Regions from separate parts of the Streptomyces pseudoechinosporeus genome, predicted to be linked through region 2. Evidence: riboswitches for the same ligand, from Rfam matches in the RefSeq annotation. Region 2 holds a riboswitch; each other region holds the start of a gene.
What was found. Region 2 has a riboswitch for cyclic di-AMP ahead of ACYVO6_RS14110 (C40 family peptidase). Riboswitches for the same ligand answer to the same signal wherever they lie in the genome.
Positions count from the first base shown of each region.

Region 1: linked by a shared signal. The riboswitch ahead of ACYVO6_RS02990 (transglycosylase family protein) and the one ahead of ACYVO6_RS14110 (C40 family peptidase) in region 2 are both predicted to bind cyclic di-AMP.
Region 3: linked by a shared signal. The riboswitch ahead of ACYVO6_RS21985 (transglycosylase SLT domain-containing protein) and the one ahead of ACYVO6_RS14110 (C40 family peptidase) in region 2 are both predicted to bind cyclic di-AMP.

Region 1 covers NZ_BAAGPS010000002.1:120,643-129,964, reverse strand. The annotation lists gene mfd (transcription-repair coupling factor) at 1-41, shown strand, start outside; gene ACYVO6_RS03030 (hypothetical protein) at 43-429, opposite strand; gene ACYVO6_RS03025 (HNH endonuclease family protein) at 584-1,327, shown strand; gene ACYVO6_RS03020 (hypothetical protein) at 1,450-2,019, shown strand; gene ACYVO6_RS03015 (protein kinase domain-containing protein) at 2,058-3,539, shown strand; gene ACYVO6_RS03010 (SurA N-terminal domain-containing protein) at 3,694-4,341, shown strand; gene ACYVO6_RS03005 (nucleoside triphosphate pyrophosphohydrolase) at 4,384-5,358, shown strand; gene ACYVO6_RS03000 (cytochrome P450 family protein) at 5,386-6,648, opposite strand; gene ACYVO6_RS02995 (transglycosylase family protein) at 6,883-7,887, shown strand; cyclic di-AMP (ydaO/yuaA leader) riboswitch at 8,093-8,261, shown strand; gene ACYVO6_RS02990 (transglycosylase family protein) at 8,266-8,961, shown strand; gene eno (phosphopyruvate hydratase) at 9,322-9,322, shown strand, end outside.
Region 2 covers NZ_BAAGPS010000009.1:563,505-572,826, reverse strand. The annotation lists gene ACYVO6_RS14120 (ATP-dependent Clp protease proteolytic subunit) at 1-165, shown strand, start outside; gene ACYVO6_RS14115 (hypothetical protein) at 173-484, shown strand; cyclic di-AMP (ydaO/yuaA leader) riboswitch at 851-1,017, shown strand; gene ACYVO6_RS14110 (C40 family peptidase) at 1,021-1,494, shown strand; gene ACYVO6_RS14105 (DUF6328 family protein) at 1,572-2,156, shown strand; gene ACYVO6_RS14100 (LysE family translocator) at 2,171-2,794, opposite strand; gene ACYVO6_RS14095 (LysR family transcriptional regulator) at 2,895-3,812, shown strand; gene ACYVO6_RS14090 (ATP-binding protein) at 3,816-4,268, opposite strand; gene ACYVO6_RS14085 (helix-turn-helix domain-containing protein) at 4,555-5,412, shown strand; gene ACYVO6_RS14080 (DUF397 domain-containing protein) at 5,422-5,649, shown strand; gene ACYVO6_RS14075 (8-amino-7-oxononanoate synthase) at 5,630-6,766, opposite strand; gene bioB (biotin synthase BioB) at 6,966-8,096, shown strand; gene ACYVO6_RS14065 (adenosylmethionine--8-amino-7-oxononanoate transaminase) at 8,089-9,322, shown strand, end outside.
Region 3 covers NZ_BAAGPS010000016.1:212,016-221,337, reverse strand. The annotation lists gene ACYVO6_RS21990 (hypothetical protein) at 1-300, opposite strand, end outside; cyclic di-AMP (ydaO/yuaA leader) riboswitch at 912-1,063, shown strand; gene ACYVO6_RS21985 (transglycosylase SLT domain-containing protein) at 1,066-1,839, shown strand; gene ACYVO6_RS21980 (hypothetical protein) at 2,047-2,937, opposite strand; gene ACYVO6_RS21975 (hypothetical protein) at 3,064-3,789, opposite strand; gene ACYVO6_RS21970 (hypothetical protein) at 3,895-4,506, opposite strand; gene ACYVO6_RS21965 (hypothetical protein) at 5,214-5,936, shown strand; gene ACYVO6_RS21960 (hypothetical protein) at 5,960-6,811, shown strand; gene ACYVO6_RS21955 (CpaF family protein) at 6,808-8,118, shown strand; gene ACYVO6_RS21950 (type II secretion system F family protein) at 8,217-9,176, shown strand; gene ACYVO6_RS21945 (type II secretion system F family protein) at 9,176-9,322, shown strand, end outside.

The sequences.
Region 1 (9,322 bases), on a different contig from region 2:
GGTGGACGGGGGAGTTCCTGGCTTCGATTCTGGGGTCGTGACTCAGTCCTTCCAGTCGAGTTGGGGTTCCGGTACGCCCACCGAGCGGGCGTACTCCTCCACTTCGGCGCGAGCCTTCGCGTCACCGCGCGGGTAGCGGAAGACGCGGTCGGCGAAGACGACGAAGGCCTCGGTCGCGGTGCTGTAGTTGACGTACCAGCCGCCGGTCGGCGCAAGGCAGTTGGCCAGCGCGCCGGCCAGTGGCTCGGCCACGTCCTGAGGGGCCTGGAAGTCCAGCAGGGTCCAGTGCTCGGGCTGGTCGGCCGTCGCGTCGCCGACCGCGATGCGGTGTATAGCTGTGACCTGGAGCGGTACGCCGCTCAACTCGCTGCCGACGCGCAGGCTCTCGGCGATCAGGACGCCGCTGAGTGTGTGGGGTGTGGGGGCCATGTGGTGCTCCTTTTGCGTCGGTCCGACCGGGACCGGAACAGCATCCCCGACAGCACGCTGCCGTTATGCCCGGGTCCCTCGCTCGCTACCGTGAGAACACAGCGGAACCGCCCGACCAGGGCGGATCCGGAAAGGCAAGAGGAGGAGAGCGCGCATGACGCTCTGGACCAGGGGTGCCGGTGCTGCCGTCATGCTGCTCGCCATGGCCGGCTGCACCGTGGACGGCACGGGCTCGGCGGGACCGGACGAACCGACGGAGGCATCGGCTTCGGCCGGGTCCGGGGAATCGGCCGGTGGCGCCGCCCTCGCCGCCGTCGACTCGCTGACCGTCAAGGGGAGGGCGCCCAAGACGGGATACGACCGTGACAAGTTCGGCAGCCCCTGGGCCGACACCGACTCGAACGGCTGTGGAACCCGCGACGACATACTCAAGCGGGACCTGAAGGAGGTGAAGTTCAGCGACGGCGACTGCGAGGTCAGATCGGGGACGCTGGACCCGGACCCGTACACCAACAAGGACGTGACGTTCGTACGCGGGCGCAGTCAGGTCGACATAGACCACGTCGTCGCCCTGTCGGACGCCTGGCAGAAGGGCGCCCAGCAATGGGACCCCAGCAAGCGAATAGCCCTGGCCAACGACCCGCTCAACCTCCTCGCCGTCGACGCGAGCACCAACCGCAGCAAGAGCGACGGTGACACGGCGACCTGGCTCCCGCCCAACAAGGCGTACCGCTGTACGTATGTGGCAGGGCAGGTGGCGGTGAAGCAGAAGTACGGGTTGTGGGTCACGGCCGCCGAGAAGGCCGCCATGGAGGGGGTGCTGTCCGGCTGCCCCGGGCAGAAGCTCCCGGCGGGCGGGAACCCGACAAAGGCGCCAGAACGGTTCCATGCGAACTGAACAGTCCTGTAGGTGATCGGCCTTACAACGGTTCGGTACAAGCAGGGACCGTTGTCCTTGTCGGCCTATACGCTCGTCTTCACACTCGTACGTCTGCCGGTATCAGGTCTTCAGGAGCATCCATGCACGGCCACGGCTACGCGCCGCCACCGCCGCGTCGACCCTCGACGGGGGCGGTGGTGACGCTGCGCGTGATCCTCGTGGCGCTGCCCTTGATGACCTGCGGGTTGCTCCCCTGGCCGGCGACGCTGCGGGCCGCCCTGGTGACCCGCCGACAGCGCGATTGGTGGGCTTTCGCAGCCTCGCTCGTGATCTGGACCTTCGCCATCGGGCTCATGAGCACCGACGACACCGATGACTTCAGCAGCCCGGCCGGCTCCCTGGGCCTGGTCCTCATGATGCTGAACGGCCTGGCCTGCGCCATCTACTTCCTGGTCGTGGACATCCACCACTACGGGAAGACCATGTCCATGGCCAATATGCCGCCCCAGCAGACGACCCTCTACGGCTACCAGCAGGCGCCGCCCGCCCCCCAGCCGTACGGCGGCACACCCGTCCCGCAGCCTCCCGCGCCCCAGTCGGCACCCGTCCCGCCGCCCCCGCAGCGCCCCGCGCCCGTCCGGATCGACCAGGTGCGCGCCGAGCTCGACGAGCTGAGTGACTACCTCCGCAAGCACGAGGACGGCAGGTGACCGTGGCGTCGGGACGTGTGATCACCGGCCGCTACGAACTGTCCACGCTCATCGGCCAGGGCGGCATGGGCCAGGTGTGGACGGCGTACGACCAGCGCCTGGACCGGCGCGTCGCGGTCAAGCTGCTGCGCCCCGACAAGGTCGCGGGCCAGGAGGCCGACGAGCTGCGCCGCCGGTTCGTACGCGAGTGCCGCGTCACCGCCCAGGTCGACCACCCCGGCCTGGTCACGGTGCACGACGCGGGCACCGAGGCCGAGGAGCTCTTCCTCGTCATGCAGTACGTCGACGGGGTCGACCTCGCCGGCCACCTCGCCGAACACGATCCGTACCCCTGGCAGTGGGCCGTCGCGGTCGCCGCCCAACTGTGCGCCGTACTGTCCGCGGTGCACGCCGTGCCGATCGTGCACCGCGACCTGAAGCCCCGCAATGTCATGGTCAAGCAGGACGGCACGGTCACCGTCCTCGACCTCGGCGTCGCCTCCGTCATGGACACGGACACGACCCGCCTCACCCACACCGGCTCACCCATCGGCAGCCCCGCCTACATGGCACCCGAGCAGGCGATGGGCGGCGCGGTCGGCCCGTACACCGACCTGTACGCGCTCGGCGTGCTGCTGCACGAACTGCTCAGCGGGGACGTGCCGTTCTCCGGCTCCACCGCCCTCGGCGTGCTCCACCGGCACCTCTACGAACCGCCCGTTCCGGTACGCCAACTGCGCGCCGAAGTCCCCGAGCCTCTCGAAGCCCTCGTCCTGCGTCTGCTCTCCAAGGACCCGCAGCACCGCCCGGCCTCCGCGCAGGACACCTACGAGCAACTGCTCCCGATGCTCCCCGCGCGTGGAATCCCCAGCGGCGGCCCGCTCGACCCGACGCGCCCCTTCCTGCGCCCGCACGCTCCCTGGCCCGACCGGGCCCGCACCCCCGCGGCCCAGCCGCAGGCCACCCCCGCCGTGGAGAAACCCGATGTCGCGCGCGCCGTCGACGAGGTCAAGCGCCTCCTCGGCGAGGGCCGGATCACCCAGGCCGTCGACATCCTCGGCTCGATCCTCCCGACCGCGGCCGAGCAGCACGGCGAGCACTCGCCTGTCGTCCGCACCCTGCGCAAGCAGTACGCGGCCACGCTGATGGACGACGGCCAGTTCCGCCGCGCCCTGCCCGAGCTGCGCCGCCTCGCCGACGAGCGCGCCAAGGAGGCGGGCCAGGCCGACCCGCAGTCCCTGCGCTTCCGCTACGAGGCCGCCCAGTGCCTCGAACAGCTCGGCGAACCCGCCGCAGCGCTCGCGGAGTACCGGTCCCTGCTGCCGTACTACGAGAACCAGTACGTGGCAGGCGACCCCGAGCTCTCCTACGACGTACGCCGCCGCATCGGCCACCTCCTGCTCGCCCTCGGCGACCGGGGAGCCGCCCACGAAACCCTGGCCCGACTGCTCCTCGACGTGGAACGTCTCCAAGGGCCGGGGCAGCCGATGGCGGTGGAGATCCGCCGGACGTTGCAATGGCTGGGCCAAGTGCGCGGCTAGTGACGTCGTAGTGCCTCGTAGTGCCTTCGGGGCAGTACGGAACTCCTGGCGAATCGTTGGGTCGAATGGGTGGCCGAGAGCCGGTCTCCTGCCTACCATCGATCATCGCAAGACTTTGTGCACCGTCGCACAAGCTCCCTCAGGAGGTTCTCCCTTGCACCGCCGCCGTCGCACCGCGCTCCTCCTCGCCGCCACGCTCGCCACCGCGGCCCCCCTTCTCACCGCCTGCTCGGACGAGGCGCATCCCGGTGCCGCGGCCGTCGTCGGCGACGACCGGATCACGGTCTCCCAGCTGGAGAACCGGGTGACCGAGGTGCGTACCGCACAGCGGGCCGCCATCACGGACGACGCCCAGTACGAGCAGGCCATCGCCCAGTCCGGCGGCCTCACCAGCGAGATCCTGAACAACATGGTCCTTGACCGTGTGCTGCACCAGGCCGCCCAGGACGCGGGCGTGACCGTCTCCCGCAAGGAGGTCACGCGGACCCGCGCTGACCTCGAGAACCAGCCGGGTGGCGTCAAGGCCCTGGAGGCGGGCTGGTTGCAGCAGTACGGCATCCCGCCGCAGCGGATCGACGAGAACCTCCGCCTCCAGCTCGAGGCCCAGAAGCTCGCCGCCACGCTCGGCACCGACACCAGCGGGCCCGCGTTCTGGGCAGCCCTGTCCGACGCCTCCAAGAAACTCGACATCGACCTGAACCCGCGTTACGGCACCTGGGACGCCGAGAAGAACAGCCGCGTCGAGGCCAAGCTGCCGTGGCTGCGCCAGGTCACACAGGCGGGGAGCCAGGAAACGGCGTAGCTTCCGTCCGCACCTCCGGCGGCTGACCTTGTTGTCAGTGGCGTGGGTTACGTTCGAGGGGTGAACGCATCCAGCCCGGGGCGCATCGTCCTGCTCACCACCAGCCACCGCGTCGCGCCCGGACTCCTGTCCTGGCCCGCCTGGCAGGCGCTGCACGGCGCCGACCGCGTCCTGTGCGCGGACGGCGCACACCCCCAGCTGCCGTATCTGCGCGAGGCCGGCGTCAAGGTCGACGAGGCCGAGCCGACCGCCGAGGAGCTCGTCGACGCCTGCGCCGACGGCCGCACGGTGACCGTGGTCGCCACGGGCGAGGGCGAGCCCCAACTGACCGACGGGCTGGCCCGCCTGGCCGGCTCCGGCCGTATCCAGATGCCCGACCTCGAACTGCTCCCCGCCTCGTACGACCTCCCCGGCGCCCGCCTCCTCGACCTCGTCCAGGTCATGGACCGCATCCGCGCCGAATGCCCCTGGTCGTCCCAGCAGACCCACAAGGGCCTCGCGAAATACGGCATCGAGGAGGCGTACGAACTCGTCGAGGCGATCGAGGAGGGCGACCGTCACGAGCTGCGGGAGGAGCTGGGCGATGTCCTGCTCCAGGTCGTCTTCCACGCCCGGATAGCGGAAGAGGAGGAGGAAGAGCCCTTCTCCATAGATGACGTGGCAGGCACCATCGTCACCAAGCTCATCCACCGCCACCCCCACGTCTTCGGCGACGAAACCGCCACGACCCCCGAAGAGGTCAAGGAACACTGGCTGCGCACCAAGGCGGTGGAAAAGCAGCGGACATCCGTCACGGAAGGGGTGCCACTGGGCCAGCCCGGCCTGGCCCTGGCAGCGAAGCTGGCATCCCGTGTGCGTACGGCGGGACTTGAGGTACCACTGCCCTCGGGCGAGGGCATCGGCTACGACCTGCTCGCGATGGCCGTACGAGCCGAGGCAGAGGGCGTGGACCCGGAGGCGGCCCTACGGGCTGCTGCGCGAGCGTATCGGGATGCGATACGGGCGACGGAGGGCTGACGCGGAACCTCCCAAGGGCGGTCACGGTCAAGGGCGTACGGCCGTGAACTCCACAGGGAGGTTCCGCAGCCCGCGCATGATCAGGCCGCCTCGCCAGCGCAGGTCTGCGGGATCGGCGGCGAGCCGAAGGTCGGGCAGGCGGTGCAGCAAGGTGGCCAGGGCGGTGCGGCCTTCCAGGCGGGCGAGGGGGGCACCGAGGCAGTAGTGGATGCCGTGTCCGTAGCCGAGGTGCTGGTTGTCCCGGCGGGAGAGGTCGAGTGTGTCCGGCTCGTCGAAACGGGCGGGATCGCGGTCGGCAGCGGCGAGGACCACGAGTACGGGGTCACCGGAGGCGATTCGTTGTCCGCCGATGTCGAGGGGCTCGGTCGCGTAGCGCCAGGTAGCCAGTTCGACGGGCCCGTCGTAACGGAGAAGCTCTTCGATGCCGGTGTCGAGCAGTTCTTGTTCGCCACGCTCGATCGACTTCTGTAGTTGCGCGCGCTGCTTTGGGTTGCGCAGCAGTGCGTACGTGCCATTGCCGATGAGGTTGATGGTCGTCTCAAAACCGGCAAAAAGCAGCACGAAACACATGGCCGCGGCTTCGTTCTCGGTGAGGTGCTCGCCGTGGTCGGAAGCGCGGATGAGTCCGGAGATGAGGTCTTCGCCGGAGGTGGGGGTGTCCGGAAGCGCCTCCCGTTTGCGGTGGATCAGCTCGGCGAGATAGCCGCGCATCTTCTTCACCGATCGCGCGACACCGCCTCTCGGCCCTCCGCCGTGCCGGATCATCATCCCCGCCCAGTCCCGGAAGTCGTCCTGGTCCTCGCGGGGTACGCCGAGCAGGTCGCAGATGGCGTAGATGGGGAGAGGGAACGCGAACTCGTGGATGAGGTCGGCGGAGCCCTTGTGTGCGAACTGGTCGATGAGCTGGTCGGTCAACTCCTGGACGCGAGGCGCGAATTCGGCCACGCGACGGGGTGTGAACGCCTTGGAGACGAGCCGACGGAGCCGCGTGTGGTCCGGCGGGTCGATGTTGAGCAGATGGGTCATGAGATTGGCGCTGCGCTCGCCGGGGATGCCCGTCCTGCTCTTGCCCTGGGCGTCTTCGGAATGGTGGACGGGATTCTTGGAGAGCCGCGGGTCGGCCAGGGCCTGCTTGGCGTCCGCGTACCGAGTCACGAGCCACGCCTCGACGCCGCTGGGGAGTGTGGTGCGGTGCACGGGCGCGTGCTCGCGGAGCCATGCGTAGGCGGGGTAGGGGTCGCTGGCGAACTCCCAGGTGAAGAGTTCGGGTCCGATATGTGGGGCGTTCACGAGGTGACGGTACCGGGAGTCGCGTTGCGGGTCCGAGGTCCGCTTCACTCCGCTGAAAACTGACGATCCCCCAGCTCAAACCTGACACACCCTCAAGTCTGTGATCTTCACGTGATCTACGCTGTATCGACTTGTGACAAGTGTTCGAGTCCGGCTAGGTTCACCGCGAAAGCGGGCCTCACCAGTCCCTTTGGTCACACACAGGTCACCCACCGTCGCGTGAAAGGCAACCGCATGCTCTCCGGGAACGGTCGACACCGTCGCCCCCGTCAGGCGCCGGCTCTCTTCGTCGCGGCAGGAGTGACCGGATCGGCCATCGCGATCCCCCTGCTCGGAGCGAGCGGTGCGAGTGCCGCCAGTGGTACGACCTGGGACGCGGTCGCGGAGTGCGAGAGCGGCGGTTCATGGAGCGCCAACTCCGGCAACGGGGAGTACGGCGGGCTCTCGATGACCCAGGAGGAGTGGGAGCAGTACGGCGGTCTCGACTACGCGATGAGCGCCGACCTGGCCAGCCGTTCGCAGCAGATAGCCGTCGCCGAGAAGATCCTCGCGGACCAGGGTACGAGCCCCTGGGCGACCTGCGGACTCGTCGCGGGCCTGACGCAGAACTCCGACTCGGCCGACGTCGACACCGGCCTGGCGCAGGACTCGCCCACGCCCACCCCCACCCCGTCCACCGAAGCGGACCCGGGCGTGGGCTTGGGCTCGGGCGCTGACTCGGGTTCAGGTTCCGGGCAGACGTCAAGTGACGGCTCCATAAAGGGTGATTCATCCGGTACGTCCGAGTCGTCCACCGACTCGTCACAGGACTCCGGCAGCGACACCACCGCCGAATCGCCGAGCCCCGACAGCTCGCCCGCAGATGCGACAAACGAGGGCGACTCGGACAACTCCGGCCAGAACGCCGACGCTTCGGGCGATGAGAGCATAAACACAGGCGACGCAGACGCAGGCACCGGCCGCCATCGCGGCGGCAGTGCCGAAGAGGATGCTGCGGCCTCTCGTACGGACGACTCCGCCGGCCGGCATGCCTCGCGGGCGGACAGCGCCTCGCGCGACGAGGTGGACGCGGTGGACGGCTCGTACACCGTCCGTTCCGGAGACAGTCTCTGGTCGATCGCCGACTCCCTTGACCTCCAAGGCGGATGGTCCGAGTTGTACGCCGGGAACAAGCGGACCGTCGGCGCCGACCCGGACCTCATCCTCCCCGGTCAGCGCCTTGAACTCGGTACAGACTGAGCGGTCGACAAGGTGCCGAACCGGCCCAAAAGTGGCGGCAGTTCGGGCCGAATGTCCGGTTTGGTGAAAGTGAGACATGGATCTCAAAGGCCCTGATCGTCTTTGAAATTCGGCGGATCGCATGTTTACGGTCGTGACCGCTCGCCACAGCGGGCCCCGACGGATGTCACGCCGAATCCTGCCAACGTCCGTACGGGAACAGTCGTCGCGTAAAGCGCCGTAGGCAGGAGCGGGGGACCCAAGGTAAGTGCCGGGCCCGGTCGTTGAGACCAGGTGCGGCTTGGGGTGAAGTCGTGCGGAGCGATCCGTACGGCCGGGCAACTCACCAGGCCCGAACCCGACAGCTCACCTCGTAGGCGTCGGTGAGGGGATCACTTCATGCTGCTTTCCGGCAAGGGCAAGCACCGTCGCCCGTCCAAGGCCACCCGCATAGCCACGCTCGCCGGTGTCACCGGTGCCGCCATCGCCGCCCCGCTGATGGTGTCGGGCACGGCCTCCGCCGCCACCGCCTCCGAGTGGGACGCCGTCGCCCAGTGCGAGTCGGGCGGCAACTGGTCCATCAACACCGGCAACGGCTACTACGGCGGCCTGCAGTTCTCCGCCTCCACCTGGGCCGGTTACGGCGGCACCAAGTACGCCGCCACCGCCGACCAGGCCTCCAAGGCCCAGCAGATCGAGATCGCCGAGAAGGTCCTCGCGGGCCAGGGCAAGGGTGCCTGGCCGGTCTGCGGCAAGGGTCTGTCGGGCGCCGCGTACACCGGCGGCGGCTCCTCGGACTCCGGTGCCGCGCAGGAGAACACCCAGCAGTCCCAGCAGCAGAGCGCGCCGGCCCAGGAGGAGCGCGCCTCCCGCTCCGCGGAGCGCCCGGCTGCCAAGAAGACCGTCACCACCCCGACCGGCAAGAAGGTCAAGAAGGGCGACGGCGAGTACAAGGTCGTCAAGGGCGACACCCTCAGCGAGATCGCCACGGAGAACGACGTCAAGGGCGGCTGGCAGAAGCTGTTCAAGCTGAACGACGACATCGTCGACAACGCGGACGTCATCTACCCGGGCCAGCAGCTGCACCTCAGCTGAACCTGAGCCCTCGGCTCAGCTGAAGCCCAGCCCCCAGAGCGGCGTCAGCTGAGCCCCAGCTCCGCCGAAGCCGAGGCCCCCAGCTCGGCTGAAGCTGAGCCCCCCCCAGGCAGTCCCGCCTCGGTGCGTCTTCCCCCGTACGCACCGAGGCGGGACTTTTTTGCCCCCTGCCTTGTCCCCGGCTTCGCCCTCTTCAGATTTGTTCCGTTCGGAAACAATTTACTCTCGGTTCTGTCCATGGGAGGGGCGGACGGCTGGCCGATCGCCCGGAGCCGGTTAGGCTCGTCATCGCGGAGCCGCCGCGGCTTCGCGCTGTGCGGGCCCAGCGGCCCGCGTAACCGCGTCACATCCCAGAAGGAGA
Region 2 (9,322 bases):
CTTGAGGAGATGCTCGCCCGGCACACGGGGCAGAGCCAGGAGCGGATCAGCGAGGACATCGAGCGGGACAAGATCCTGGAAGCACCGCAGGCGCTGGAGTACGGGCTGATCGACCGCATCATCCCGAGCCGCAAGGCCTCGCTCGCCATACCCGGCGCGAGGTGAACGGCAGATGCTCCCACCCGAGTTGCCCCCGCTGCCGGCGCTGACCCGGGCGGAGGGTGAACTGGTCGACCGTTATCTGGAGGTGCTCGATCTCCTCGGCCGGATCAATCCGGCGAACCGTGGCGACACCTATGGCGGACTGCGCGCGGCACAGGCACTGGTCGCCAAGGCCGCCGCGCTGCGCGACGCGCTGACCCTGATGCACCAGCGGGGCGAGCACGAGCTGCACGCACCGACCCTGACGCGGGCCCTGCGGGTGCTCGACGGTGAACGCCGGGCGGCCCGCGTCACCCTGCCGCCGGGATCCTCCGACAGCTGACGCACCAACCGGCCCGGGCGCCTCGCGGGCAACTGACGAGGCGTCTGGACAAGGGTGAAACGGACCAAATGGCGTACCCCTGAACGGCGCAGGAAGAGCTACGTTCAAAGACCCGCATGACTTGCGCAACGCGCGTACTCCAACGCCGGAATCGGACATTCCGTCGCTGGTACGAGGCTCCTCGACCTCCTCAACGCTCGTTCTGAAGCAGGTCTGTCCACCGAACGGCTGAGTGGTGAGTAAGCCCACAAACCACCGATTCCGCTCGGACTTTCCGACGTTCGTGCGTAAAGATCCCTTCTGACGACAAGCCCCCGCCGCAGTGGCGGGGCGGTCCGGGCGGACGCCGAGTCCTGCCGCCGCTCGGATGACGGGTCGACAGAAGTGGATCGGCAGGAGTGGAGGACCCAAGCACGACGGGCCGCCGGAGAACTTCCGAGTGGTCCTTGGGGTGAAGCCGCACACCGCGGCCGGGCAACTTCGCCAGCCCGAATCCGACAGGTCATCCTTCACAGGCGGCTGACGAAGGGTTGCGCATGTCTGCGCTCAATCGTGTCCCGTCGCTGTTGACCAGGGCCGGTACCGCATCGGCTCTCACCGTCGCCGTTGTCGGCGGCAGTGTTGTGGCCCCCGGCTTCGCATCTGACGCCGAAGCAGTCACCCCAGCGAAGAAGGCGCTTCAGGTGGCGGCCTCCAAGAAGGGGTCCCCGTACAAGTGGGGAGCCGAGGGGCCCAAGCGCTTCGACTGCTCCGGGCTCACTCTCTACGCGTACAAGAAGGCGGGGAAGAAGCTGCCCCGCACGGCCGCGCAGCAATACAACAAGACGCGCCATATCTCGGCTTCGAGCCGCAAGCAGGGAGACCTTGTGTTCTTCCACTCGGGCCGGAACGTGTACCACGTCGGCGTCTACGCCGGGAAGGGACGGATCTGGCACTCCCCGAAGACCGGGGACGTGGTGAAGCTGCAGAAGATCTGGACGAAGAGCGTCTGGTACGGCCGGGTCAGGTGATACGCCTGGGGTGGCGGCGATCATCGCCGCCACCCCACGGGGCGTGACACGGCGGCTGACGGGTTACTCATGGAGCCATGGCCGACCAACCACCCATCGACCGGCAGCCCGGCGACCGACAGCCCGACGAGCGACGTCCGGGCGCCGAGCGTCCGGGCGCCGAGCGTCCGGGCGCCGAAAGCCCGCTCGAGCGGCACGAGACGCCGCTCGAGCGCGCCGACCGCAACTTCATCGAACTGCTCCAGGAACTGAGGGTCACCCAGACGGGCGTGCAGATCCTCTTCGCGTTCCTGCTCAGCCTCGCGTTCACCCCGCGCTTCCCGGACCTCGACTCGGTGCAGCGCGCCACGTACATCACGACGCTGCTGCTCGCCGTGCTGTCCTCCGTACTCCTCACGGCACCGGCCGCCCTGCACCGCCGGCTGTTCCAGCAGGGCGCCAAGCCGCAGATCGTGGCGGTCTCCTCGCATCTCGCCCAGATCGGGATGGGCGTGCTGGCGTTCGCGCTCACCGGATCGGTCCTGCTGGTCGTGGATGTGACGGCGGGCCGGCTGGAAGGGATCCTGTCCGGCGCGGGCACCCTGGCGATCTGCCTCGGCCTGTGGGGCCTCGTACCGCTCCTGATGAAACGCGCCGCCGACCGACGCCCGGACGATTCCTGAGCCCGGGCTCCGGCTCAGGCCAGCAGCGGTTCGAGAACGAGCCCCAGCCCCAGCGCCGTGAGGGCGGTTCCGGTGACGGCCTCGATGGCCCGGGCGGTACGCGGCCTGCGCAGCCACCGGCCGAGCCGGTCCACGAGCAGCGCGACCGCCGGGAACCAGATCAGGGCGAGCGCGACCACGATCAGTGCGAGGACCAGCGTCCGCGGCATCGCGGGACTTCCGGCCGGTACGAACTGCGGCAGCAGACTGAGGAAGGTGATCGTCGCCTTCGGGTTGAGGGCGTTGGTGACGAAGCCCTGCCGCAGGGCTCCGGCGCCGGACACGACCGGCGGATCCTCGGCCCCCGGCGTACGCCTCGCGCGCACCGACTGCAGCGTCCGTACGCCGAGACAGAGGACATAGGCACCGCCCAGCAGTTGGAGCGCCCGGAACAGCGGGGGCACGGCGGTCAGCACCGCGGCCACCCCGACGACGGCGAGCGCCGTGTGGACGAGCAGCGCCGCCGCGATCCCGAGCGCGCACGCGATACCGGCCCGGCGGGAGACCAGGGCGTTGCGGACCACGACGGTGAAGTCGGCGCCGGGCATGGCGACCAGGCCCGCGGCGACCCCGGTGAAGGCGATGAGCTGTCCGTCCATGAGCACCAGCGTGCCCGCTCAGAGCCTTCAGCAGGTATGTGCAATATCCTGGGTCGGCCTTAAGCAGTTCTTTAGCCACCTCTTCAGCTGGGAGCGTCGCATGTACGACCCGACGCGGCTCGCGGCGCTGGTGGCTGTCGCCGAGGCCGGTTCGATCACCCGGGCCGCCGAGCGCCTCGGCTACACCACGCCCGCGCTCTCCCAGCAACTGGCCAAGCTGGAGCGGGAGGCAGGGACGGCGTTGCTCGTACGCCACCACCGCGGCGCCCGTTTGACCGGCGCGGGCGAACTCCTCGTGGCCCGGGCACGCCGGGTGCTCGACGAGATGGACCGGGCGCGGCACGAACTGGCGCGTCTGGCCGGGCTGTCCGGCGGCACCCTGCGGCTCGGCACCTTCCAAACCGCCGGGATCCATCTGCTGCCGCCGGTGCTGAGCGCGTTCCGCAGGGCCCATCCCGATGTGGAGCTGTCCGTGGCGGACTACGAGCCACCGGCCGGCGTCGCCGCGGTGGCCGCGGGCGAGGTGGACCTGGCGCTGACGCACGGCTACGAGCCCGCGGAGCCCGTCCCGCTGCCCTCCGCCGTGTCCGCGGAGCCGGTCCTGGTCGAGGAGTTGGTACTCGTGACCGCTCCCGGGCACGCCCTGACCAGTGGCTCGTCCCGGCTGCCGCTGACCGGTCTTGCCGGCCAGCAACTGATCAGCATGGCCCCGGACCACCCGCCCCGGCAGGGCGTGGAGGCCGCGCTCGCCCGCGCGGGCGCCACGCCCTCGGTGCTCGTCGCGACTCCCGGCTACGCCCTGGTGTGCGCCCTGGTCAGCGCGGGCCTCGGCATCGCGGTGGTCCCGGAGATGGTCGCCAGAACCGCCGCCACCCCGGTGAGCATGCGCCTCCTGGAACCAGGAGACCTGCGCAGGACGATCTCGGTCGCCTACCGCACCGACGAGCAGGCACCCGCGGCCGACGCCTTCCGCGCGCTGCTCCGCGGCGCCTTCGGCCGCGCGGCCCAACAGGGCTGACGGTCAGCGGCCCTCAGTCGGCAGAACCGGCTGAACCGGAGTCGTCCAAGGCAGCATGATCGAGACCGTCTTGCCGCCCTCACGGGTGGGCCGGACCGTCAGCTTCCCGCCGCACTCGGCGGTGAGGAAGCGAATGATCACCATGCCCCGGCCGTTGTCCTGTTGGACGGCCGCGGGAAGCCGTTTCGGGAAGCGCGGGTGGCTGTCGGTCACGCCGATGCGCAGCTGTTCGTCACGGTCGAGAGCGAGATCCACCGTGAAGGTGGGCGACTGCCCGAGGGTGTGCTGCACGGCGTTGGTGGCGAGTTCGGAGACGATGAGCCGGACGGTGTCGGCGACTTCCGTGTCCGGCGGAAGGCCCCATTCGGCAAGGACGTTGACGACGTAGGTACGAGCGGTGGAGACCGAGGCGGGATCGCTCGGCAGAGTGACGGATGCTTCCAGGTGGTCTGCCATGGCGCGGTCGTCCCTTTCCCACGGGACCGGAGTCCGACACGGAGCGGAGGTTCGAGTACGGTCCCGGACTGGTGCTGCGCGCCAGACTGCCACTACCGCGCCGGTCTCGGTGCCGATCCGCCGAGATATGCATATATCTGTCCCTCGAAGCGGTGAACTCTCCGACGACCGACCGTATTCGGGCGAGGCTCAGGGTGGTCATTCGGACGGATGACCGGGTCGTCTTCTGCCGTCGCCGTGACGCCCGACGCTATAGCGTCGGCGCGACGGTCGGAAGGAGACGACCATGCAACATGGACCCGCGGTACACCGCCGCAAGCTCGGCGCCGAGCTACGTACCCTGCGCACCCGCGCGGGCCTCACGAGCGGCGAGGCCGCCCGGCGCGTCGGCTGGCACCAGTCGAAGGTGAGCCGGATCGAGACCGGCCGCAGCGGGGTCAAACCTGCGGACGTACGGCGACTCCTCGACGCGTACGACGTCCGGGACCCGGAGCTGCTGGAGTTGCTCGTCGTGCTCGCGGGCTCCGACGGCGACGGTCGGCACCGCTGGTGGAATGCCTACCGGGGTCTGCTGCCGCCCACGTACCGCGACTTCATCAGCCTGGAGTCGCAGGCGAGCGCGATGCGCACCCTGGAGAACTCCGTGGTCCCCGGGCTGCTGCAGACACCGGAGTACGCCCGCGAAGTGACGCGGGCCGCCCTGGACGGGCTGCCGGACGACAAGGTCGACGCGCTCGTGGAGGTGCGCCTCGCACGCCAGCACGTGCTGCGCTCGGACACGCCGCTCCGGCTGAGCGCGGTCCTGGACGAGGGAGTGCTGCGGCGGTCGGTCGGCGGACCGGGGGTGATGGCACGGCAGTTGAGGTGTCTGCGGGACGCCGCCCGACTGCCTCATGTGCGGATTCAGGTGCTGCCGTTCGGAGTTGGGGCCCATGTCGGGGTGACCGGACCCTTCGTTATATTTTCATTTTCGACCACTTCTGATCTGGATGTGGTTGTTCTCGACCACTTGACGAATAGCCTCTACCTCGAAGGGGAAGAGGACCTTCAGGCCTACACCGAGGCCTTCAACTCCCTTCAGGTCCACGCCCTTTCGCCCAAGGAATCGTTGGATTTCATCGCCGGGTTGGCTGACGGCGAGTAAGGAGGCATCATGCCCACCCCCCTGCCTCGGTACGTACCTTCCAGCACCCGTCTGCACGGTGTGCGGTGGCAGCGCAGCAGTCGCAGCACGGGAATGAACAACTGTGTCGAGACGGCCCGTCCGGGCTCCGGCCCCTGGGCCGGACTGCTCGCGGTGCGCGACTCGAAGAACACCTCGGGTCCCGCCCTGTTCTTCGCCCCCTCGGCCTGGGAGGGCTTTATCGACGCGCTGCGCTGATCACCCGTACGGCACGGTCGAGTTGCCCGTCGGTGAGGTCCGCGCGGGCGGTGAGCCGCAGCCGTGAGATGCCGTCCGGCACCGACGGGGGACGGAAGCAGCCGACGGCCAGTCCCGCCTCGCGGCAGTCCGCCGCCCAGCGCACGGCCTGCTCCGGCGAGGGTGCGCGCACGGAGACGACGGCGGCGTCCGGTCGTACCGCTTCGAGGCCCTCGGCGGTCAGGCCGGAGTACAGGGTCGTGGCCACGGCACGCGCGCGTGCGGCCCGTTCCGGTTCCCGGCGCAGCAGGCGCAGGGCCGCGAGGGCGGCGCCCGCGGCGGCCGGGGCCAGACCGGTGTCGAAGATGAAGGTGCGGGCCGCGTTGACCAGATGGTCGATCACGCGGGCCGGGCCGAGGACGGCGCCGCCCTGGCTGCCGAACGACTTCGACAGCGTGACGGTGGTGACGACGTCGGCCGCGCCCGCGAGTCCGGCCGCGTGCGGTGCGCCCCGGCCGCCGTCGCCGAGCACGCCGAGCCCGTGCGCGTCATCGACGACCAGACCGGCACCGAACTCCCGGCAGACACCGGCTAGTTCGGCGAGCGGGGCCGCGTCGCCGTCCACCGAGAAGACGGTGTCGGACACGACGACGGCGGGTCCGGAGTGCGTGCCGAGCACCTTGCGTACGGCGTCGGGGTCGGCGTGCGCGACGACCTGCGTGGTGCCGCGCGCGAGACGGCAACCGTCGATCAGCGAGGCGTGGTTGCCCGCGTCCGACACGACGAGGGAGCCGTGCGGCGCCAGCGCGGTCACGGCCGCGAGGTTGGCGGCGTAACCCGAGGAGAAGACGAGCGCGGACTCGAAGCCGCAGAACTCGGCCAGCTCACGCTCGAGTTCGGCGTGCAGCTCCGTGGAGCCGGTGACGAGCCGGGACCCGGTGGCGCCGCCGCCCCACACCTTCGCGGCGTACGCGGCGGCCTCGGTGATCTCGGGGTGCCGGGCCAGGCCCAGATAGTCGTTGCTCGCGAGATCGAGCAGCGGGGAGTCCGCGGGGCGTGGGCGCAGGGTGCGGACGAGTCCGGCCCGGCGCCGCGTACGCGCCTGTTCGTCGATCCATGCGAACGGCGATCCGGCCATGTGTCCTCCGGGCCTTGAAGGTCTTGCGTGAGGGTGCCTTGTACAGGCAGTGCTTTGCCAGCGTTGCTTTGTAGGCAGTCCACAGACCCTAGCCGCCCGACCCGCCACCCATGATGTGGAAAAAACCACACCTCGAACTGACTGTGTTGTACGAACTCTCCTTGGCCCGGCCCACTGGGATAGGCCAGGATCTGACTCCATGGACCTGCTGAACACGCTGGTGGACAAGGGGCTTCGGCGCGAGCTGCCGACCCGCGACGAGGCACTGGCCGTGCTGGCCACCTCCGATGACGAACTCCTCGAGGTGGTGGCCGCGGCCGGCAAGGTACGGCGGCAGTGGTTCGGCCGACGGGTGAAACTCAACTATCTGGTCAACCTGAAGTCGGGCCTGTGCCCCGAGGACTGCTCGTACTGCTCCCAACGCCTCGGCTCCAAGGCGGAGATCCTCAAGTACACCTGGCTCAAGCCCGACCAGGCCTCCGAGGCCGCGGCGGCCGGGCTCGCGGGCGGCGCCAAGCGGGTCTGTCTGGTGGCGAGCGGACGCGGGCCGACGGACCGTGACGTCGACCGGGTCTCGGACACCATCAAGGCGATCAAGGACCAGAACGAGGGAGTCGAGGTGTGCGCCTGCCTCGGCCTGCTCTCCGACGGCCAGGCCGAGCGGCTGCGCGCGGCGGGCGCGGACGCCTACAACCACAACCTCAACACGTCCGAGTCGACGTACGGGGACATCACGACCACCCACACGTACGCCGACCGCGTGGACACGGTCCAGAAGGCGCACGCGGCGGGCCTGTCCGCCTGCTCCGGTCTGATCGCGGGCATGGGCGAGAGCGACGAGGACCTGGTCGACGTCGTCTACGCGCTACGTGAGCTGGACGCGGACTCCGTGCCGGTGAACTTCCTGATCCCCTTCGAGGGCACCCCGCTCGCCAAGGAGTGGCATCTCACCCCGCAGCGCTGTCTGCGCATCCTCGCGATGGTCCGCTTCGTCTGCCCGGACGTGGAGGTGCGCATCGCGGGCGGCCGCGAGGTCCATCTCCGTACGATGCAGCCGCTCGCGCTGCACCTCGCCAACTCGATCTTCCTCGGCGACTACCTCACCAGCGAGGGCCAGGCGGGCAGGGCGGACCTGGACATGATCGCGGACGCCGGGTTCGAAGTGGAGGGCACGGACGAGGTGACGCTGCCGGAGCACCGGATCTCCGGCGGGTGCGGCTCACAGGGCGGATGCGGTTCCGCCGCTTCGGATGCGATCCCCGAAGCGCGTACGGACCTGGTCTCCGTACGCCGCCGGGGTGCCGGAACGGATCTCGCGCCCAATGCCTGACCTGCCCGTGAGCGAACTGCTCGACCTCGACCGACGCCACGTATGGCATCCGTACGGGCCGATGCCCGGCCGGCAGGAACCGCTCGTCGTGGAGTCGGCGAGCGGAGTACGACTGACGATCGCCGGTGAGCCGGACGAGCTGGTGGACGGCATGTCGTCCTGGTGGTCCGCCATCCACGGCTACAACCACCCCGTGCTCAACGACGCGGTGCGCGAGCAGCTCGGGCGGATGAGCCACGTCATGTTCGGCGGGCTCACGCACGAGCCCGCCGTACGGTTGGCGAAGCGTCTTGTCGATATGTCACCCGAGGGACTTGAGCATGTCTTCCTCGCCGACTCCGGGTCGGTCTCGGTCGAGGTCGCGGTCAAGATGTGTCTCCAGTACTGGCGTTCGCTCGGCCACCCGGCCAAGCAGCGCCTGCTCACCTGGCGCGGCGGCTATCACGGCGACACCTGGCAGCCGATGTCGGTGTGCGATCCCGAGGGCGGGATGCACGAGCTGTGGCAGGGGGTGCTGCCCCGGCAGGTGTTCGCGGATCCGCCTCCGGTCGCGTACGAGGAGTCGTACGCAGACCATCTGCGCTCGCTGATCGAGCGCCACGCCGATGAACTGGCCGCGGTGATCGTGGAGCCGGTGGTGCAGGGCGCGGGCGGGATGCGGTTCCACTCTCCCGGCTTTCTGCGGGTGCTGCGCGAGGCGTGCGACGCGTATGGCGTGCTGCTCGTGTTCGACGAGATCGCGACCGGGTTCGGGCGTACGGGTGCGCTGTTCGCGGCGGACCATGCGGGGGTGACGCCGGATGTGATGTGCGTGGGCAAGGCGCTGACCGGCGGCTATATGACGATGGCGGCGACGCTGTGTACGTCGCGGGTCGCCGAGGGCATCTCGCGGGGCGAGGTCCCGGTGCTCGCCCACGGCCCGACCTTCATGGGCAATCCGCTCGCCGCCGCGGTGGCCTGCGCCTCCATCGATCTACTCCTCGGCCAGGACTGGCAGACGGAGATCAAGCGCATCGAGACGGGGCTGCGGGAGGGGCTGGCACCGGCTTCGGAGCTCCCGGGCGTTCGGGACGTACGCGTCCTCGGTGCCATCGGTGTCGTCCAGCTGGACCACGCTGTCGACATGACGGCGGCGACGCGGGCGGCGGTGCGCGAGGGCGTGTGGCTGCGGCCGTTCCGCGACCTCGTCTACACGATGCCGCCGTATGTGACGGGCGACTCGGACG
Region 3 (9,322 bases), on a different contig from region 2:
CGCCGAGACGGGCGCCACCTCGACGACGCCGGCCCCGAGCGGGGGCATGGCGCGTACCGTTTCGCGGGCGAGCGAGGGTGGGACGGATATGCCGAGGCGGACGGTCACAGGTACGCCGGCGATCTCACCGGCGAGGCGCTCAGGCGGATGGCGGTGGCCGAATCCCCGGGCGATCAGCCGCGCGCCGACGGGACGGGAGCCGATCGAGGCCAGCAGCCGCAGTGCGGTTCGCTGCGAACGGCGACGGCCGAGGACGGCGGCGGCCGCGCCGCGCAGCGGGTGATACGTCCAGTCCGGCATCAGTCGCTTTCGCTCTCCGTCGCGGTCACCGGGGCGCCGGGTCACCGGGCGCGGTCCAGCCGAGTAAACCTCACCCGGTATCGGCCACGTCTGGGGAGGGGACGTTGCCGATGTATGTGACACATTCCGGCGATCTGTAACGTTCGTAGAACTGCCTGCCTGTGGGCAGCCGCCGTACGCCACGTGCGCGTACGCGGCTCCATCCGCCGACTACGTCGACGAGGCCGAGGCTGCGCCCCCTCGCCGCGCTTCGGCGGCTTCCCGAACACCGGTGCTCCGGCCTCCACTTCATGCCCAACGCGGGACGGCTCCCAAAAAGCACAATGCCCGAGTTGCCCTCATTGCCGCTTTGTTCAGGCTTGGTGGTGCTTGATCGGGTGAATTGGGTCACGTTCGGGCGAATTGGGCGTTGAGGTGGCGTCCCGGCAACTCATGCTTTGCAGAACGGAAGTTGAGGATCGCGTTCCGGAATAATCGGGCGATTTGCCCCTCGTTTCGACGAGTTCAAAAGGGGCTCACTGGGATTTCAGAGCTTGTTTCGGGCGTGTGCTCTCGCATACGTTCTCGGCGATCCGGGCGGAACGCCGAATCCTGCCGCCGTCCGGAACCCATCCATCCATGCGCTTCGGCAGGAGCGGGGGAACCAGGTAAGTCGCCGGTCCGGATTTCGGAACGGCTTGGGGTGAAGTCGCATTCGTCGTGCGGCCGGGCATCTCCCGCCCGAACCCGACAGCTCACCTCGTAGGCGCCGGAGAGGAATTCGCCATGTCCGCACGAGGTAAGCACCGTCGTTCGAAAGCCCGCCCCTTTGTCCGCGGTTTCGTCGCCGTGGGGACGGGTGGAGCCGCGCTCGTTCTCCCGATCATGGGGGCGACCGGCGCCGGCGCCGCCCAGCCGGCGCAGGTCACACAGGTCGCCCAGGAGGCGCAGGCCACAGTCCCGCAGGTCCAGCTCGTCACGCACAAGGTGGCTTCGGGAGAAACCCTGTCCAAGATCGCGAAAAAGCACTCCGTGAGCGGCGGTTGGAAGAAGCTGTACAAGGCCAACAGTGCCGTCATCGGCACTGACCCGGCGCGGCTTCGTCCGGGCCTCACGCTGACGGTCGGCACTAAAACCGTCCAAACGCCAGCAAACGAGGTGAAGGCGGCGCCCGCTGCCACGCCCGCCGCCGAGCCCGCTGCCACGCCCGCCGCCGAGCCCGCCGCCGAGAAGACGTACACGAACGACCTCGACGGCTGGATCAAGGAAGCGCTGGACATCATGGCCCAGAACGGGATTCCGGGCTCGTACGACGGCATCCACCGCAACGTCATGCGCGAATCGTCGGGGAACCCGCAAGCCATCAACAACTGGGACTCCAACGCCGTGGCCGGGACGCCGTCCAAGGGCCTCCTGCAGACCATCGATCCGACCTTCCAGGCCTACCACGTGCCCGGTACGTCGATGGACCCCTTCGACCCCGTCGCGAACATAGCGGCAGCCTGCAACTACGCCGCCGACAAGTACGGCTCGATCGACAACGTCAACGGGCCTTACTGATCTGGTCCGGCCTTGTGGGCGGCCTCGGCGCCGGATCGACCGAGCGCGCCCATGGGCGGGCCGCCCTCACCGCCGCCCTCACGGGCTCTCATGAGCGAACTCCTGCGGCCCCATGGGCGGCAGGAGTTCGCCATGTCGCTGAGCCGGCTGACGGGGCCGGGAGGATGCCCGGCCCTGTTGCCGGGCCGGGACATTCGCCGCCGCTCGTCAGGCCTTCGTGTCCGCGAACAGATCTTCGGCAGTGGCGGCCGTGACGGAGCGCTTGAGCCAGGTTCGGAGGGTTTCCAGGTCGGTGCAGTCCGTGATGCGCGCGCGTACGTCGTCTGGGACCTCGACGCCGCGCTCGCTCAGGACCAGCAGGATGTCCTCGACATGACCCTCGACATGGCCCTCGACACGGCCTTCCGCGCGCAGGCGCTGGGAGGTCTCCGAGCGGAAGAAGGAGAGATCGACCGACATCAATTGCCTCCAGATCTTTGCGGCCGGGGCGGTCCCAAGGCCGAGTTCGGTGAATTCTGCGAAGATCCTCGCGGATTCTTCGTCGACGGTTTTCAGCGCGGCGGCCAGGGCTTTCAGTATGGCAGCGGCGTTGGCGTCCTTGCCATGAGTGATGGCGGAGAGTGTCGCGAGGGGGATGTCGCGGGCCGCGGCGGACGGGTCGGTGATGGCGGGGACGTTGTGCGGGCCCAGGACGAGGGGACGCAGGGTGAGGGTGCGCCACTGTCTGGGCCCGATGGTGATGGGTTCGGCGGCCCACGCGGCGGTGGTCTTGTCCTGGCACGTGACGAGCAGGACGGGTGGGATGCGGTACTTCGCGTACAGGTGGGCGATGTAATAAGCCCAGCTGGCGGGTTTCTTCGGATCTTTCTTGCCCTGGGCCTCCACGACCAGGAGATGGCTCTCGCCGGAGGCGGTGTCGAGCTTGAGCAGGGTGTCCACCCGCCGTTCCAGTGGCTTGATCTCCGTGAGATCGGTGGGCATGAGGGACACCGCGACCGGGTCCGGGAAAGGGAGATCGAGGGCCCGGAAGGTCCGCGCGAAGGCGCCGGGGTCCTCCTGGAAGAGGCGGTGCATCGCCTCGTGGGATGAGCTGACCATGTGGCGGACGGTAGTGACGGCAGGTCAAGCCGGACCGGTATATGCCGCTGGCTCACTCGTAAGGATGATCAGCGGCAGGCTTCCGGCCCCGAGTACCGGTAGGTACCCGGGGCCGGTGCGCATGTATCAACCGAGCTTTGCGTTCTGGGCCTTGACGAGGTCGGCCGGGATCTTGGCCTCGCCGGGGCGGGACTGTATGAACGCGCCACTGTCCAGCGCGAAGTAGTTGACGATGATGTCGCCGAAGCGGAAGGTCTGGGTGCGGAGTTTCTGGGTGAAGCCCTTGAACTTGAAGGTGGCAGCAGTGGCGAGGGACTCGTCGCTGCCCGAAGGGGCGGCCTCCACCGTGACCGAGTCGTACGGCGTGGTTCCCCTGTCCGACGTCGCGGTATAGCCGCTGCCGCAGGAGTTGGCTGCCTTGGCGAGGTCCTTCATGGCGGACTCCGCTCCGCCGTCCGCGTAGGTGGAGAGTGTGATGTAGGTGGACATGGCGGCCGAACTGGTGGCGACGTGTGTGAGCGTGGCCTGCGGGGAGCCGATGGGGAGTTCGTTCATCGCGTACGCCAACGGGGTGCAGACGGCTTTGTCAACGTCCATGTCGTCCTGACTGGCGGCCAGGGCGTCACCGTCGGAGGGCTTCTTGACCTCGTGGCCACCGCTCTCGGCCTTGGTGACCATGAGTTTCGCCACGCGCTCCGCCGGGTTCACCTCCTTGGCCTGAGAAACCGTGGCCTTGGGCTTGTCGGCCGCGTCCGTCTCCGAGTCACCGTTTCCGCAGGCGGTCAGGCCGGTGAGTACGGCGACGGAGAGGCCGCAGGCGGCCAGGGCAGTGGATCTCTTCATACGGCTCATACGTCATCCCTTCGGTGGACGATCACGGCATGGCGAAGATCGCGGCGCGGCAGTGAAGTCCGTGGCTGTCACCAAGTCCTCGACCGCCACGCCCCGCCAACCGCCCTACTGGCCAGGGAACTTCCAGATGAACGGCTCCCCGTCCTCCTCCGACCAGTGGACCTCCATCTCCTTCGCGTTCGCCGGGATCAGGTACGAGTCGCAGAACGTGTGGCTCTCGCCCTGCTTCCAGCTCTCGACGTCGTACGGGTCCTCGCAGCCCGGCGCGTCGTCGGCGGCGCCGATGAGCAGCGCGCCCCGCTTGCCGTCCGCCCAGATGGAGGTGCCGTCGGCCGCGTCGGAGTCGGTCGTCAGGGTCGGGCCGCCCTTGTGCGTGAACTTCAGGTGCGCGACCGCGAGCACCATGCCCTTGGCCTCCGCCTTGTCCTGCACCAGCTCCTGGGCCTCGGCCTCGGTGCCGACGTCCACCTTCTGCGCGGTGATGTCGTAGGTGACGTTGCCGTCCTCTTCCTCGACCTTGCCCTCGGCGCTTTCGCCCGTGGCCAGCTCGCCACCGGAGGCCGCCTCGGCCGGAGTTGCCGGCGCCTTCGGCTTGGCGGCGGCAGCGGGCTTCTTCGCGTCGTCGGCTTTGTCCTCCCCGCCGCCGCACGCGGTCAGCGCGAGCGCGAGAACGGCGACGGGCGCGGCGACGCGCAGGGCGGTTTTCTGGTGCAGCAAGACAAACTCCTTGTGAGTGATGCGAGTGGGGGGAGTTCCCGCGCAGGCGTTACAGCGGCACGCACCACAGCAGCGGCACGGCACCACAGCGCCACAGAGCGCCACGCGGTCGAGGTGCCGATGCACGATGCCGGTGCTCTACGGGGCGTACGGCCACCGGAGTTGCACCAGGAAAGGCCCAACTTCTCGTCGGGCAGACGACGTTCCCCGTGCGCGGAACCGCTCGAAGCGGAAACGCGATCAACAGATCCTGAAGTACGGCCCCTCACGCTGTCAACAAACGCGAATACTTACCGTCACAGGCGCGCTAGGGTGAAGCCGCGGCGCACCCTCCCACCTGGAAGGTCATCCGCGCCTCAACCTGCCCCTCCCCGACCCGTGAGCAATTCGTGCAGGAACCGTGGCCTCCGCATGACGATCACATGTCCGCCGGACGTCACACCGTTCGCGCTCGCACAGCGACACCCGCTCACGAAGGCCCGTACTCAACGGGGAACCAACCGCCCCGCGTTGCGCGTGGATAACGTCGAGTCCTGTGAGGTTCGCGATCGTTGGCGCGCCTTGAGGGGCTTATGCGCTGCTGATACGGTGCGGTGACTTGACACTCATTCCGGTCGCCGGTATTCGGCCAGGTCGGGCGGTACGCCCGATGCGGAATGGAGTGTCCTAAATGACGGATCCTTCTTGGGTGTACGGGGAGCGGTTGCGTGAAGATCCAAGAGCGTACGGGGGCGGGTAACAACCGTTCCGCGGCGCCGGCTCAGCCGGCGATGGGTGAGCGCCTTCCCGCGCCGCCTCGCGAGCGCAAACCGGCACTCGCCGCTCTCGCCGTGCTGCTCATCCTGGTCGGGGCGCTCGGGGCGACGATGCTCGTGCTGCGCGCAGGGGATCGCGTTGAGGTCATCCAGGTGACGAAGACCATCCAGGCCGGCGAGTCCGTCGCCGACAGCAACATCACCTCCGTGCTGGTCGCAGAAGACTCCAGCATCAAGTACGTCCGCTGGGAGCAGCGCGAGACCCTGAAGAGCCTCAAGGCCAAGTCGCCCATCTACGCGGGCACTGTCGTCGTCGGCCAGATGTTCGGGGCGAAGTCCTCCCTCCCCGCCGGCAAGGCCTCTGTAGGTCTCGCCCTCAAGGAGGGCCAGTACCCCGCGACCATCAAGCCCGGCGACATCGTCGCCGCCTACCGCGTAGGCCGCACGAACTCCGGCTCCAACTCCGACAACTCCTCGACCGGTGGTACGTCCACCGGCACCGACACCCTCCTCGTCGACGACGCGCGCGTGAACACCAAGACCAGCAGCGACGACGCCACCATCAGCACCGGCAACCTCGCCATCACGCTGCTCGTCGACCAGGACGACGTCCCCGCCCTCACCCAGGCCGCCGCCGCGGGCGAGGTCGCCGTCGCCCTCGTACCCGGCAACTAAGGGCGAGAGAGACAAAAAGAGACATGGCGCTCATCGCTCTCGCCGCCGACAAGGGTTCCCCCGGCGTCACCACGGCCGCCGTCGCCCTCGCCGCGGTCTGGCCCCGCCGGGCTCTGCTGGCGGAGACCGACCCGGCAGGCGGTGACCTCGTGTACCGCAGTGCCGCCGCGCACGGCGGTCCGCTGAACCCCAACACCGGCATGCTGTCCATCGCCGCCACCGCGCGCCGAGGACTCGTACCGGACCAACTCTGGGACCACGTACAGCCGTTGAGCGGCGGGCTTGAGGTGCTGGTCGGGCTCGGGAACGCCGAGCAGGCCGCCGGGCTCGCCGGGCTGTGGCCGACCCTCGGCCGGGCCTTCGCGCAGCTCGCCGACTCGCCGCACGCGCCCGCCGACGTCATCGCCGACTGCGGCCGGGTCGCCGGGGACACCCCCGCCGTCGAGATGTTCTCGCAGGCTGCCCTCGTACTCCTCATCTCCCGCACCGAGCCGGAGGCCATCGCGCGCGTACGCGACCGGGCCGCCGCCCTCACCGCCAGGCTGCACGGCGGCTCGCGCGGCGCGGCCTCCCTCGCGACGCCGCTCATCGGCGTCGTCCTCATCGCCGACCCGGGCGATTCCGCCAAGCTCGTCCACCAGGTCAACGACATGCTGGTGGCCGCGCAGACGGGCGCCCGCGTCGTGGGCACGCTCGCCGAAGACCCGTCCGGTGCCGACCAGTTGGCCGGACGCAAGCGCGGCCGGCTCGACAAGTCGCTACTCATCCGCTCGGCGCGCAAGGTGACCGCGGACCTCTACCAGCAGTTCGGGGCGGCCTGGGCCGTACCGGCCGGCGGGCCGGGCGGGCAGCCCACCGCGGGGGCCGGCCGATGACCGCTGTCGACCATCAGCTGGTCAAGCGGTTCCGGCAGGAGGCCGGCGACCGCATAGCCGAGCAGCGCCGCCTCGACCAGGTCTCCGGCGTCACGCCGATGTCCAGCGAGGACGAGCGCCAGTACGCCCGCGCGGTCATAGCCCAGATCCTCGAGGAGTACGCCCGTACGGAGATCAACTCCGGTCGTACGCCGCTGGATGCCGAGACCGAGGAGCAGTACGCGGCCGCCGTGCACGCCGCCCTCTTCGGAGTCGGCCGGCTCCAGCCCTTGCTCGACAATCCCGAGGTCGAGAACATCGACATCAACGGGTACGACCAGGTCTTCGTCGGATTCGCGAACGGCGAGGAGATCAAGGCCGATCCCGTCGCCGAGAACGACGAGGAGCTGATTGAGCTCATTCAGATCCTCGGCGCGTACTCCGGTCTCTCCTCCCGGCCCTTCGACTCCGCCAATCCGCAGCTCGACCTGCGGCTGCCGGACGGTTCGCGACTGTCCGCGGTCATGGACGTCACCCGGCGCCCGGCCCTGTCCATCCGCCGCGCGCGCATGGGCAAGGTCTTCATGTCGGACCTCGTCGGCAACGGCACGCTCACGCCCGAGATCGGGCACTTCCTCGCCTGCGCCGTCCGGGCCCGTAAGAACGTCATGATCGCGGGCGCCACCAACGCCGGTAAGACGACCCTCCTGCGCGCGCTCGCCAACGAGATCCCGCCGCACGAGCGCCTCATCACCGTCGAGCGCGCCCTGGAGCTCGGCCTCGACCAGTTCCCCGACCTGCACCCGAACGTCGTCGCGTTCGAAGAGCGGCTGCCCAACTCCGAGGGCCAAGGCGCGATTTCGATGGCCGAGCTGGTGCGCCGTTCGCTGCGTATGAACCCCTCGCGCGTCATCGTCGGTGAGGTCCTCGGCGACGAGATCGTGACCATGCTCAACGCGATGTCGCAGGGCAACGACGGCTCGCTGTCCACGATCCACGCGAACAGCTCCAGCGAGGTCTTCAACCGTATTTCGACGTACGCGCTCCAGGCCAACGAGCGGCTGCCCATCGAGGCCAGCCAGATGCTCGTGGCGGGCGCCGTGAACTTCGTCGTGTTCATCCAGCGGCGCAACGACTACCAGACGGGCGGCCGACTTCAGCGCATGGTCACCTCGATCCGTGAGGTCAACGGCGTCGACGGACGCGTCCTGTCCAGCGAGGTGTTCGCCGAGACGGCCGACGGCAGGGTCGTACCGCATGCGCCTCTGTCCTGCCTCGACGACCTGGTCGCGTACGGCTATCGCGGGCCCGCCGGGAACTGGGGCTGATGGGGATGACCGAGATGACGGCCATGGCGGCCATGACGGAGACGACGGAGATGGCGGGGGCGACTGTGCAGCTTGCCGCGCTCGGCTCGCTCGGCTCCATGGGCGGGCTCTTCTCCACGACCGTGCTGTACGCGCTGGCGTGCGGTGTCGCCGTCGGCGGCGGACTCGCACTGTTCGCGGTCGCGGTCCGGGGGCTGCCCGCCAAGCCCCAGCACGAGAAGCAGAAGGCCGGCGAACGGGCCGGTGAGCTGATCCGGTTCGCCGGTCAGCGCGGTTCGATCGCGGCGGGCGCCGGAATCGTCGTCCTGCTGCTCACCCGCTGGGCGGTGGCCGGTATCGCCACCGCCGTACTCGTCTTCTTCTGGGACAAGCTCTTCGGCGGTGCCTCCGAGGAAAAGGCCGCCATGCGCCGCGTAGAGGCGCTCGCGTCCTGGACTGAGTCGCTGCGTGACACGATCGCCGGCGCGGTCGGCCTTGAGCAGGCCATCCCGGCGTCCGCGCGCGCCTCCGCACCCGTACTGCGCCCGCACCTCGACGCCCTCGTCGACCGGCTTCGCTCCCGTACGCCGCTGCCCGAAGCCCTGCAGCACCTCGCCGACGAGATCGACGACGCCTCCGCCGACATCATCGTCGCCGCGCTCATGCTCAACGCGCGACTGCGCGGCCCGGGGCTGCGCCAAGTCCTGGGCGCGCTCGCCAAGTCGGCGCGCGAGGAGGTCGACATGCGGCAGCGCGTCATGGCGCAGCGGGCCTCGACTCGCCGTTCCGTACAGATCGTTGTCGCCGTCTCGGTCTCCTTCGTGCTCGGCCTGTCCATCTTCAACCGCGAGTTCGTCGAGCCGTACGGCACGGCGGTCGGACAGCTCGTACTCGCCTGCGTCTGCGGACTGTTCGCGCTCGGCTTCTGGTGGCTGCGCAAGCTGTCGACGATCGAGACGCCGGAGCGGTTCCTGGTGCGGGACGAGGCGGCGGTCCAGTTCGTACGTCCCCGTATGCCCTCCCAGGCGTCGGGGCCGGCCCAGTCGTCGGTGCCGTCCGAAGAGGGGGTACGCCGCTGATGGACCTGACCATGCCGATCGTGATCGGCGCCGTTCTGGGGCTGGGCGTCTACGCCCTCGTACGGGCCCTGATGCCGTCCAAGCGCAGCGCGGTCGCCCAGGTCGCGCGCATCGACGCGATGCGGGCGCGGGGCGCGGCGTACGAG